3 regions of the uncultured Albimonas sp. genome follow, and region 1 is predicted to be linked to each of the others. Evidence: riboswitches for the same ligand, from Rfam matches in the RefSeq annotation. Region 1 holds a riboswitch; each other region holds the start of a gene.
The links. Region 1 has a riboswitch for thiamine pyrophosphate ahead of thiM (hydroxyethylthiazole kinase). Riboswitches for the same ligand answer to the same signal wherever they lie in the genome.

Region 1 (3,495 bases):
CGGATCGAGCACCACCACGGGCGGACGACGCGCGGCGAGGACCCCGGCCACCGCCTGGACCACCTCGGGCGCGCCGAGCATGCCGAGTTTGACCGCATCGACGGGGACGTCGTCGAACACCGCCTCGACCTGGGCCGCGACGAAGGCGGGGGGCAGCATGTGCAGGTCGCGCACGCCGCGGGTGTTCTGCACGGTCAGGCCGGTCAGCGCGGCCATGGCGTAGCCGCCGAGCGCCGAGATCGTCTTCAGGTCGGCCTGGATCCCGGCCCCGCCCGAGGGGTCGGAGCCGGCGATCGACAGGATGTTGGGAACGGCGCGGGGCATGGGGGATTTCCTTGGCCAGAGAGGTCGGGGGCGCGCGGCGATCAGCCGGCGTCCCAGGCGGCGAGGATGGCGCGGGCGGCGGCCTGCGGGTCCTGCGCGGCGCAGAGGGCGGAGACCACGGCGAGGCCGGCGGCGCCGGCGCGACGGGCGGCGCCGGCATGCGCGGCGGTCATCCGGCCGATGGCGAGTGTGGGGACCGGGGCGCCGGCGGCCAGAACCGCGAGGCCCTCGAAGCCAATCGGCGGAGCGGCGTCGGTCTTGCTGGGCGTGGCGAAGACCGGGCCGGCGCCGATGTAGTCGACGGCCGACCAGTCGACGTCGGCAAGCTGCGCGGGATTCTCGATCGACAGGCCCAGGATCGCGTTGGGACCGAGAATGCGGCGCGCCTCGGCGATTTCTGCGTCGGTCTGGCCGACGTGGGCGCCGTGGGCGCCGGCCTCGAGCGCGATGTCGGGGCGGTCGTTAATCAGCAGGCGGGCGTGGGGGAAGGGGCCGAGCGCCTCGCGCAGGGCGCGGGCGGTCGCCAGCAGTTCGGCGTCGGGGGCGGTCTTGTCGCGCAGCTGGATCAGGGCCGCGCCGCCGCGGGCGGCGGCTACGGCGGTCTCGACCACCCCGGCGGGGGCCGAGGGGTCGGTGACGAGGCAGAGGCGCGGGTCGAAGGGCGGCCGGGTCATGCGGTCTCGATCCGCGCGCCGGCGTCGAGGTCGGCGGGGCTCAGCGCATGCAGCGCGTCGATGAAGGCGACGGCGAAGCTGCCGGGGCCGGCCGCGCCCGTCGCCGCGCGCTCTCCGGCGAGGCCGTAGAAGGCCAGCGCGGCGGCGGTGGCGGCCAGCGGGTCCTCGCCGGTGGCCACGAAGGCCGCGACCACGCCGGTCAGCGAGCAGCCGAGCGCGGTGACCTTCGGCATCAGCGCATGGCCGTTGGCCACCCGGAACGCGCGGCTCCCGTCGGTGAGGAAGTCGACCGGGCCGGTCACCGCCACCACCGCGCCGCTGCGCAGGGCGAGGGCGCGCGCGCCGGCCTCGGCCGCCGAGACCTCGTCGCCCGCGTCGGCCCCGGCCGCCCCCGCGGTCCCGCCGGCGAGCGCCAGGATCTCGGAGGCGTTGCCCCGGATCACGGTGGGGCTGAGCGCGACGAGGCGGGCGCAGACCTCGGTCCGGTAGGGGGAGGCGAAGACGGCGACGGGGTCGAGGACCCAGGGCTTGCCGTGGGCGACGGCCGAGGCTGCGGCGGCCTCCATCGCCTCGGCCCAGGGCGGGGACAGGGTGCCGATGTTCACGGTCAGCGCGGCGGCGATGGCGGCAAAGCCCGCCGCCTCCTCGCGCGCGTGGACCATGGCGGGCGAGGCGCCGGCGGCCAGCAGCGCGTTGGCCATCACGTTCATCGCCACGTAGTTGGTGATGTTGTGAACCAGCGGCGCGCCCGCGCGCATGGCCGCGAGGCGAGCGCCGGGCGTCAGGTCTGCGGTCTGGCTCATGGTCGGTCCTCCCAAGGTCGGCGGGGAGGGCGCGGCGGGACGGCGAGGGGCGGTCCCGTCGCGACTCCCTCCGCCGGTGCGATCCGGATCAGGTTCCAAGGGTGCGTCTCAGCCCTGACGGGCGCCCCTGTCGCGTCTGGGGCGGACGCTAGACCGCCGGCGCGGGAGGATGCAAGGCGCGGGCGCGGTCAGGCGAGGTCGGAGAGGGAGTCGTGAAGCTGCTCGATCCGCTCGATGCGGCGGCGGGCGGCGGGGCCGAGGCGCAGCATCGCCTCGCAGGCCAGCAGCCGCACGAGGGCGAAGGCCGGGCCGGGCGCGTCGAAGGTCTGGGGCGTGTTCACGGCGCAGGCGAGCGTCCACGACTCGCCCGCGCCGGGGCGCGTCGAGGAGTCCGAGATGGCGACCACGTCGGCGCCGGTCTCGGCCAGGGTCCCTGCGAAGGTCGCGAACCCCGCGGGACGGCGGCGCAGGTCGATCAGCAGCACGGCGTCCTCGGGGCCCACGTCGCCCAGCGACTCGGCGGCGGTCTGCCCGCTCCAGTTGAGCAGCTGCACGTCGGGCCGGATCTGGCTGAACAGCATCCGCGCATACTCGGCCACGAAATAGCTGTTGCGGAAGCCTGCCACCCGCATCCGCGGCGCCGTCGCCAGCCGGTGCGCGGCGGCGGTGGCCTCGCGCGGGTCGAGGCGCGCGAACGTGGTCTCCAGCGCGGCGATCTCGGCGGCCTGGTGGCGGGCGAGCACGCCGTCGGCCTCCGCGCCGCCCGGGATCGGATCGCCCCGATAGAGGGGAGATCCCGCCGCCCGCAGCGCGCGCGAGTCGCGACGCGCCTCGTCGTAGGAGGCGTATCCGAGCCGGCGGAACAGCCGCGAGACGGTGGGCGCGGAGACGCCGGCGCGCGAGGCGAGCTCGGCCGCCGACCACAGAGCGAGCTCTCCGGGGCCCTCGAGCACCAGGTCGACGGCGCTGCGCTCGCCGTCGGGCAGAGCCGCGTAGACGCGATGGATGCGCTGGATCAACGAGGATTCGGCGCCGGCGGCCGGAGGGGGTTCCCGCGTCGCGGGCGCCGCGGGAGTCGATTCGCTTTGAAAGGGCGGTTTCATTCCCATTGACGAGATGAAAGATCAGTTTCATCCTGCTTTCAAGGTTCGCGGCGGCCCCAGACCCGCCTCGAACTGCAGACCCCCGACGGCTCGGACCGCCACCCCAGACGTTCCGAGCCAAGGAAACCGGTAGCTTGCCCATCGGGGATCTGCGCGCCCGCGTAGCTTGAAAGGGCGCAGATGCGGAGGGGGACGCAACGGCGCCCCGGCCGCGGAGGGCTTTCCCAGGCCCGGCGGCGTTCTCACCCGCAGGATCGGCGCCGGGCGTCCCCACGCCCGGCGCCGTGAACCGGCCTGGCGATCCGCTCATGTCCGGCCGGAAGGCGGCCCAGGGCCGATTCGTCCTGGGCGCCTTTGCCGCTCGACGTGGCGCCGACTCCCGGTAGAATGACGGTGCGGGACTTCGGCCGGAGGGCGACATGGATCTCGATGCGGAGCAGATCGCGGCAATCCGCGCCACCTGGGCGCCGGTCTTCGCCGAGCGCAGTCTTGCGGCCGGGCTGTTCTACGGGCGGCTGTTCCAGATCCTCCCCGAGAGCCAGGTCCTGTTCGCCGGCGATCCGGCCGAGCAGGGGCGAAAGCTGACCGAGA
Region 2 (3,495 bases), on a different contig from region 1:
GTGCCGCCCGAGGCGTCGGCGACCATGTAGATCTCGTATCCCCCGTCGCGCATCGCCTCGAGCGCGAAGGAGCAGTTGCAGACCTCGGTCCACAGGCCCGAGACCACCACCTTGTTGCGCCCGTTGGCGGCCAGCGCGTCGCGCACCTTCTGGTCGTCCCAGGAGTTCATCGAGGTCCGCTCGAGCAGCGGCGCATCGGGGAACACGGCCAGCAGCTCGGGGTAGGTGTGGCCCGAGAAGCCCTCGGTCTCGACGGTGGTGATCGTGGTGGGGATGCCGAAGATCTTCGCGGATTTGGCCAGCGCCACCACGTTGTTCTTCAGCGCCTGGCGGTCGATCGACTGCACGCCGAAGGCCATCTGCGGCTGCTGGTCGATGAAGATCATCTGGCTGTTGTCGGGGGTCAGCAGGTCAAGTTTGGGCGACATGGGGAGGCTCCTGTGAAGGCGGAGGGGAACGACGCGGGCGATCAGCCCGAGACGAAGTCGAGCAGCAGGGCGTTGAACTCGCCGGGCATGGTCTCGGCCAGCCCGTGGGGGCCGCCGGGGATCACCTTCAGCGTCCCGTTGGGGGTCAGCTTCACCGCCTTTTCGGCCGCGGCCGCGATCGGCACGATCTGGTCGTCGTCGCCATGGATGAAGAGGACGGGCACGTCGATCTTCGCGAGATCGGGGGCGTAGTCGACTTCCGAGAACTCGTGGATGCAGTCGTGCAGGCCCTTCAGCCCGCCCTGCATGCCCTGGCGCCAGAACGCGTCCTCGAGCCCTTTGGACACGCTCGCCCCCTCGCGGTTGTGGCCGTAGAAGGGCACGGCGAGGTCCTGGAAGAACTGGCTGCGATTGGTCGCCACGCCCTCGCGGATGCCGTCAAAGACTTCCATCGGCAGGCCCTCGGGGTTGGCCTCGGTCCTGAGCATCAGCGGCGGCACGGCGCCGACCAGCACCGCGCCCGAGATCCGCGCGGTCCCGTGCCGGCCGATGCAGCGCGCCACCTCGCCGCCGCCGGTGGAATGGCCCACCAGCACCGCGTCGCGCAGGTCGAGATGCTCGATCAGCTCGGCCAGGTCGTCGGCGTAGCGGTCCATGTCGTTGCCCTCCCACACCTGCTGGGAGCGGCCGTGCGAGCGCCGGTCATGGGCGATCACGCGGAAGCCGCGGGCCCCGAAGAACAGCATCTGCGTCTCCCAGGCGTCGGCGGTCAGCGGCCAGCCGTGGGAGAAGACGATCGGGCGGCCGGCGCCAAAATCCTTGAAGAAGATCTCGACGCCGTCGGAGGTGGTGAAGCGGCTCATGCTTTCGGGTCCTGGCTGGGGGGCGGTCTCTGCGAAGGCCATCGCCGGCCACGAGAGCGCGAGGGCCGCGAGCGGCAGCGCCATCGCCTCCCGCCTCCGCCACAGGCCGAGCGGCGCGGCGTCCTCGAAGGCGGCGTCTGACGAGGGCGCGTCAGGGGACGCGACGGGGGGCTTGGCAGGGGGAGGGGGCGGCATGGCGAAGCTCCTCGTGCGGCGATGACCCACTCTCGCCGCCCGCGCGCTCCATGCCTTGTCGGAAACCGATGCGATCTGGATCGCCTTGCGCCCATCGCCTGCAAACCGCCCGCCGTCGCCTGCGGCTCGGGTTTCCCGGCGCGGCTCTGGCCCGCGGTCTCGACGCCCGCGACCGCGGGGGCGGAACGCGGCTGCGAACACGTTCGGGGTCGACCCGACGGGCGAGCTTGCAGGTCCGCGCATCGCCTGCTACCCAAACTCAAGATCCGTTGGGGTGCTCCGTCCGGGGGCTGAGAGGCGCAGGCCAACCCATCGAACCTGATCCGGGCAGTGCCGGCGTAGGGAACGGAACACGATCAGGCGCCCCCGAAGCCTCGCCTGTTCGTCCCTCCCCCGCGTCGGCGGAGGAAACGATGACCTCAGGCGACTCCCCTGCACCCACCGCCCGCCGTGGCCGCGTGCCTGAAGCGGCGCCGGTCCGCGCCGCCCGCGCGCAGGTCCCGCGTCCCGGCGCGACCGGCCCGCTTGGCGCCGCGCGCCGCACGGTCCCTCTCGGCGAGCCGCGGCGATGATGCGCGCGAGGGTCCTGGGCGCCGGCGTCGCGGGCCTCTGCGTGGCGCAGGAGCTCGTGGTCCGCAACTGCAAGGTCACCGTCTTCGATCCCGCGCCCGGCCCGGGCCCGCACGGCTGCTCGTGGTGGGCCGGCGGCATGCTCGCCCCCTTCTGCGAGGGCGAGAGCGCCGAGGAGCCGGTGGTCCGCCTCGGCCAGCAGGCCGCCGACTGGTGGGAGCGGCGCGGCGTCGCCGTGACGCGTCGCGGAACCCTCGTCGTGACCCCCAGCCGCGACCGGCGCGAGCTTGACCGCTTCGAGCGGCGGGTCAGCGGATCCCGGCGGCTCGACGCCGCCGAACTCGCCGCGCTCGAGCCGGACCTCGGCGGGCGCTTCGACCGCGCCCTGCATGTGGCGGCCGAGGCGCATCTCGACCCCCGCGCGGCGCTGATCCAGCTCCGCCGATCGCTGGAGCAGGCCGGCGTCGATTTCGTCGCCGAGGCTGGCCTGCCCCAGGGCCTGACCTTCGACTGCCGCGGACTGGCGGCGCGCGACGCGCTGGCGACCCTGCGCGGCGTGAAGGGCGAAATGGCGGTGCTGCGCAGCGCCGACCTCCGCCTCACGCGCCCCGTGCGGCTGCTGCACCCGCGCTTCCCGCTCTATATCGTGCCGCGGGGCGACGGCCTGTTCATGCTGGGCGCCACCCAGATCGAATCCGACGACCGCCGGCGCAGCGTGCGCTCGGTCCTCGAACTGCTCTCGGCCGCCTATGCGCTGCATCCCGCGTTCGGCGAGGCGGAGGTGGTCGAGATCGGCGCCGACGCCCGCCCCGCCTTCCCCGACAACCTCCCCCGCCTTGTGCGGCGGGGCGACACGATCCACGTCAACGGCCTGTTCCGCCACGGCTTCCTGCTCGCCCCCGCGCTGGCGCGGATGGCGGCCGAGGCGGCCTGCACCGACGCCCGACCGGAGTTCTGGCATGAAGATCACGATTAACGGCGCCGCGGCCGAGGTCGGCGCGCAGACCCTCGCGGCGGTCCTGGACGAGCTCGGCTACGCCGAGGCCAAGGTCGCCACCGCCCTCAACGAGAGCTTCGTGCCCGCCGCCGCGCGCGCCGACACCCCCCTGTCGCCCGGCGACCGGGTCGAGATCGTCGCCCCCCGGCAGGGAGGTTGAGATGCGCCTCTACGGAACCGAGATCGCCTCGCGCCTGATGCTGGGCACGGCGCAATATCCCTCGCCCAGCGTGATGGCCGAGGCGTTCCGCCGCTCCGGCGCCGGCATCGCCACCGTCTCCGTGCGCCGCGAGGCGGGCGGAGAGCGGGCCGGCGGCGCGTTCTGGGACCTGGTGCGCGACCTCGGCGTCGCGGTGCTGCCCAACACCGCGGGCTGCCACTCGGCCCGCGAGGCGGTGACCACCGCGCAGATGGCGCGCGAGCTGTTCGACACCCCCTGGAT
Region 3 (3,495 bases), on a different contig from region 1:
ACGCTCAGCCAGGGCAGCAGCAGGTCGCTCTGCGCCATCCACGAGACCCGGCCGTCGAGCGGGCGGCCGGCGTCGTCGCTCGCCTCGCCCGCAAAACCCACCCCCGTGGGCAGGCCCGCCAGCAGCCGCAGCAGCGTGGACTTGCCCACGCCCGAAGGGCCCAGCAGGCAGGTCCAGCGGCCGGCGGGCGCCGAGAGCGTGAGCGGGGGCAGCGGCGGGCCGCCCCCCTCGCCGGGAACCAGGTCCAGCCGACCGGTCAGGCGCAGGCCGGGAGGGTGCATTCACTCGGCCGGCGCGGCGGTGACGTCGATCGCGAACCGCTCGACCGGCCAGGCCTCGTCGATCAGCCCGGCCTCGGCCAGGAACGCCTCGAACGTCGCCCAGCGGCCGGCCGAGAAGGCGGCGGGGCGCAGGGCGAAGCGGGGGATGGTGTCGGCCCAGGCTTTCTCGTTCAGCTCGTCGCGCAACTCGGCCGAGGAGCCGGCGAAGATCTCCCAGCTTTCCTGAGGGTGGTTGACGATGAACTGGGTGCCCCGCTCGATCGCGTGCAGGAAGCGGGCGATGACCTCGCGGTCCATGGTCTGGGGGTTGGCGAGGAAGATCAGTTCGTCATAGGCGGGCAGCCCCTCCTCCTCGAGGTAGAAGCATTTGCCGGGCCGGCCCTCGATCTCCATCTGGTTGAGCTCGAAGTTGCGGAAGGCGCCGATCACCGCGTCGACCTGTCCGGACATGACGGCGGGCGACAGCGACCAGTTGACGTTGACCAGCTCCACGTCGTCGAGCGTCAGGCCCGCCTTGCCGAGCACCGCGGTCAGCAGCGCCTCCTCGACGCCGGCGACCGAGTAGCCGATCTTGCCGCCCTTGAGGTCCGCGACCTCCCGGATCGGGCCGTCGGCCATCACCAGCAGGCAGTTCAGCGGCGTGGCGACCAGCGTGCCGACGCGGACCAGCGGCAGCCCCTCGTGCACCTGAAGGTGAAGCTGGGGCTGGTAGCCCACCCCGATGTCGGCGCGCCCCGCGGCGGTCATCTTGGGCGGATCGGAGGGATCGGCGGGGGCCACGATCTCGACCTCCAGCCCCTCCTCGGCGAACCAGCCCTTCTCCTGGGCCACGACGATCGGGCCGTGGTCGGGGTTCACGAACCAGTCGAGCACCAGGGTCAGCTTCTCCTGCGCCGCGGCCGGCGCGGCGGAGAGGGCGAGCGCGGCGAGCGCGGCGGAAAGCGCGGAGGATCGGAGCATGTCGGGCCTCGTCCGGGCGCCGCCGGCGGCGACGCGGTTGCACCACCGGGACGGGCTGACGGAGGCGAGACGGCGGACGCAGGGCGGCCAAGGGCGCGCGCGTCGGATCCGTTTCCCTTCGCCGGCATGACCCGGATCAGGTTCGACGGGTCGATGCGCTCGACGCACCTCTCAGCCCCTGCTGGGACCCCCCGACGGATGCGCCCGAGCTAACGCGCCCTGCCCCGCGCTGTCAACGCGCCCGGCGAGGCGCGGCGCCGACGACCGTTTCACGGCGGCACAGTTTTGCTTTTCACATCGCGCCCGGCGCATGTATATTATTGACGTTACGTCGCCTTGGGCAGGCGATCCGGTTCGAATCGCCCCGCCGCCGCGCCCCTCGGGTTGCGGGGGCGATACTCGACTGCCCGAACGCAAGAAGCCGGCCCGTCGCCGGGCCGGCCTCTCGATCTCCCGTGCGCTGCGAAGCGGGAGGAGGATCAATCGTCGCGATAGACCTTTTCGCGACGCTCGTGCATCTCCTGCGCGGCGAGGCTCAGCGTCGCGATCGGGCGCGCGTCCAGCCGTTTCAGGCTGATCGGATCGCCGGTCACGTTGCAGTAGCCGTAGGAGCCGTCCTCGATCCGGCGCAGGGCCGCATCGATCTTGGAGATCAGCTTGCGCTGGCGGTCCCGGGTGCGCAGCTCGAGGCTGCGGTCGGTCTCGGCCGAGGCGCGGTCTGCGATGTCGGGAACGGACTGGCCGCTTTCCTGCAGTCCCTCGAGGGTGCTGCGGCTTTCGGCCAGGATGCTTTCTTTCCAGTCGGTCAGTTTGCGGCGGAAGTATTCCCGCTGCCGAGGATTCATGAACGGTTCGTCCTCGGACGGAAAATACTCGGCCTCAAGCACGATTTCGGACTTCATCGCCAGGCACCTCGATGCTCGTCTTGCCACCCCGTGGCGACCCGGGCAGGAGCTGGCGGCCTCCTCACCCGACGCGCCGCAGCGTCTGCCGGAGGGCCTGTCGCGCCACGCTCCTCGCGTCGCCGCGGCTTCGTATAGACCCGGGTCACGATTAAGTCACGCGAAAGGTTCGTTACCGACACGCGTTGCAGTCGTTGCTCTTTCTTTCGGCGCCCTGCCGCAAAGGTCCGCACATTTCTGCGGCGCCCGATCCCCTCGGGGCGCGCCCCGACGCGGCGGAACCGCGCGAGGGCGCCTCGCCCTTGCCCATACCCGCCCGTATGTGCAACCAATCCCGTGAGGCGTCCCGACCGCCAGACGGAACGCTCCGGTCAGGAGCGACGTCGGCGGCGGACGCGGGAGAAACGCACCGGGGAGCGGCCGAGGCCCATGAAGTTCGAAGGCACGCGCGACTACGTCGCCACCGAGGACCTGAAAATCGCGGTGAACGCCGCCATCACGCTGGAGCGCCCGCTGCTGGTCAAGGGCGAGCCCGGCACCGGCAAGACCGAGCTCGCGCGGCAGGTGGCCGCCTCGCTCGACCTGCCGATCATCGAGTGGAACATCAAGTCCACCACCAAGGCCCAGCAGGGCCTTTACGAATACGACGCGGTCAGCCGCCTGCGCGATTCCCAGCTCGGCGACGAGCGGGTGCGCGACGTGGCCAACTACATCAAGCAGGGCAAGCTGTGGGAGGCGTTCGACGCCGAGCAGAAGGTCGTGCTGCTGATCGACGAGATCGACAAGGCCGACATCGAGTTCCCGAACGACCTCCTCCAGGAGCTCGATCGCATGGAATTCTACGTCTACGAGACCGGCCGCATGGTGAAGGCGAAGGTCCGCCCGATCGTGCTGATCACCTCGAACAACGAGAAGGAACTGCCCGACGCCTTCCTGCGCCGCTGCTTCTTCCACTACATCCAGTTCCCCGACGCCGAGACGATGGCGCAGATCGTCAAGGTTCACTTCCCCGACATCAAGTCGAACCTGCTGCGCGGGGCGCTGACCCAGTTCTACGACATCCGCGACACGCCCGGCCTGAAGAAGAAGCCCTCGACCTCCGAGGTGCTGGACTGGCTGAAGCTGCTGATGGCCGACGATCTGGACGCCTCCGACCTGCGCCAGAACCCCACCGACGCCCTGCCCCGCCTGCACGGGGCGCTGCTCAAGAACGAGCAGGACGTGCACCTGTTCGAGCGGCTGGCCTTCATGGCCCGCCGCGAGCGCTGAGACGCCCGCCCGGCCAGGCGACGCCACGCGGAGACCGCCGAGACGACGAAAGCCCCGGACCCGCTCCGGGGCTTTCGAGCCTG

Region 2: another riboswitch for thiamine pyrophosphate. It lies ahead of AAC134_RS12355 (FAD-dependent oxidoreductase); the one in region 1 lies ahead of thiM (hydroxyethylthiazole kinase).
Region 3: another riboswitch for thiamine pyrophosphate. It lies ahead of AAC134_RS13305 (ABC transporter substrate-binding protein); the one in region 1 lies ahead of thiM (hydroxyethylthiazole kinase).

Annotation. Positions count from the first base shown of each region.
Region 1 is NZ_CAXBOD010000015.1:35,145-38,639, forward strand. Features, by position in the region: gene thiD (bifunctional hydroxymethylpyrimidine kinase/phosphomethylpyrimidine kinase) at 1-324, opposite strand, end outside; gene thiE (thiamine phosphate synthase) at 366-998, opposite strand; gene thiM (hydroxyethylthiazole kinase) at 995-1,801, opposite strand; TPP riboswitch at 1,850-1,940, opposite strand; gene AAC134_RS09910 (MurR/RpiR family transcriptional regulator) at 1,990-2,820, opposite strand; gene AAC134_RS09915 (globin domain-containing protein) at 3,324-3,495, shown strand, end outside.
Region 2 is NZ_CAXBOD010000022.1:59,540-63,034, forward strand. Features, by position in the region: gene AAC134_RS12345 (hydrolase) at 1-428, opposite strand, end outside; gene AAC134_RS12350 (alpha/beta hydrolase) at 470-1,486, opposite strand; TPP riboswitch at 1,747-1,848, shown strand; gene AAC134_RS12355 (FAD-dependent oxidoreductase) at 2,055-3,032, shown strand; gene thiS (sulfur carrier protein ThiS) at 3,016-3,213, shown strand; gene AAC134_RS12365 (thiazole synthase) at 3,215-3,495, shown strand, end outside.
Region 3 is NZ_CAXBOD010000026.1:25,718-29,212, reverse strand. Features, by position in the region: gene AAC134_RS13310 (ATP-binding cassette domain-containing protein) at 1-281, opposite strand, end outside; gene AAC134_RS13305 (ABC transporter substrate-binding protein) at 282-1,241, opposite strand; TPP riboswitch at 1,337-1,445, opposite strand; gene dksA (RNA polymerase-binding protein DksA) at 1,721-2,143, opposite strand; gene AAC134_RS13295 (MoxR family ATPase) at 2,573-3,412, shown strand.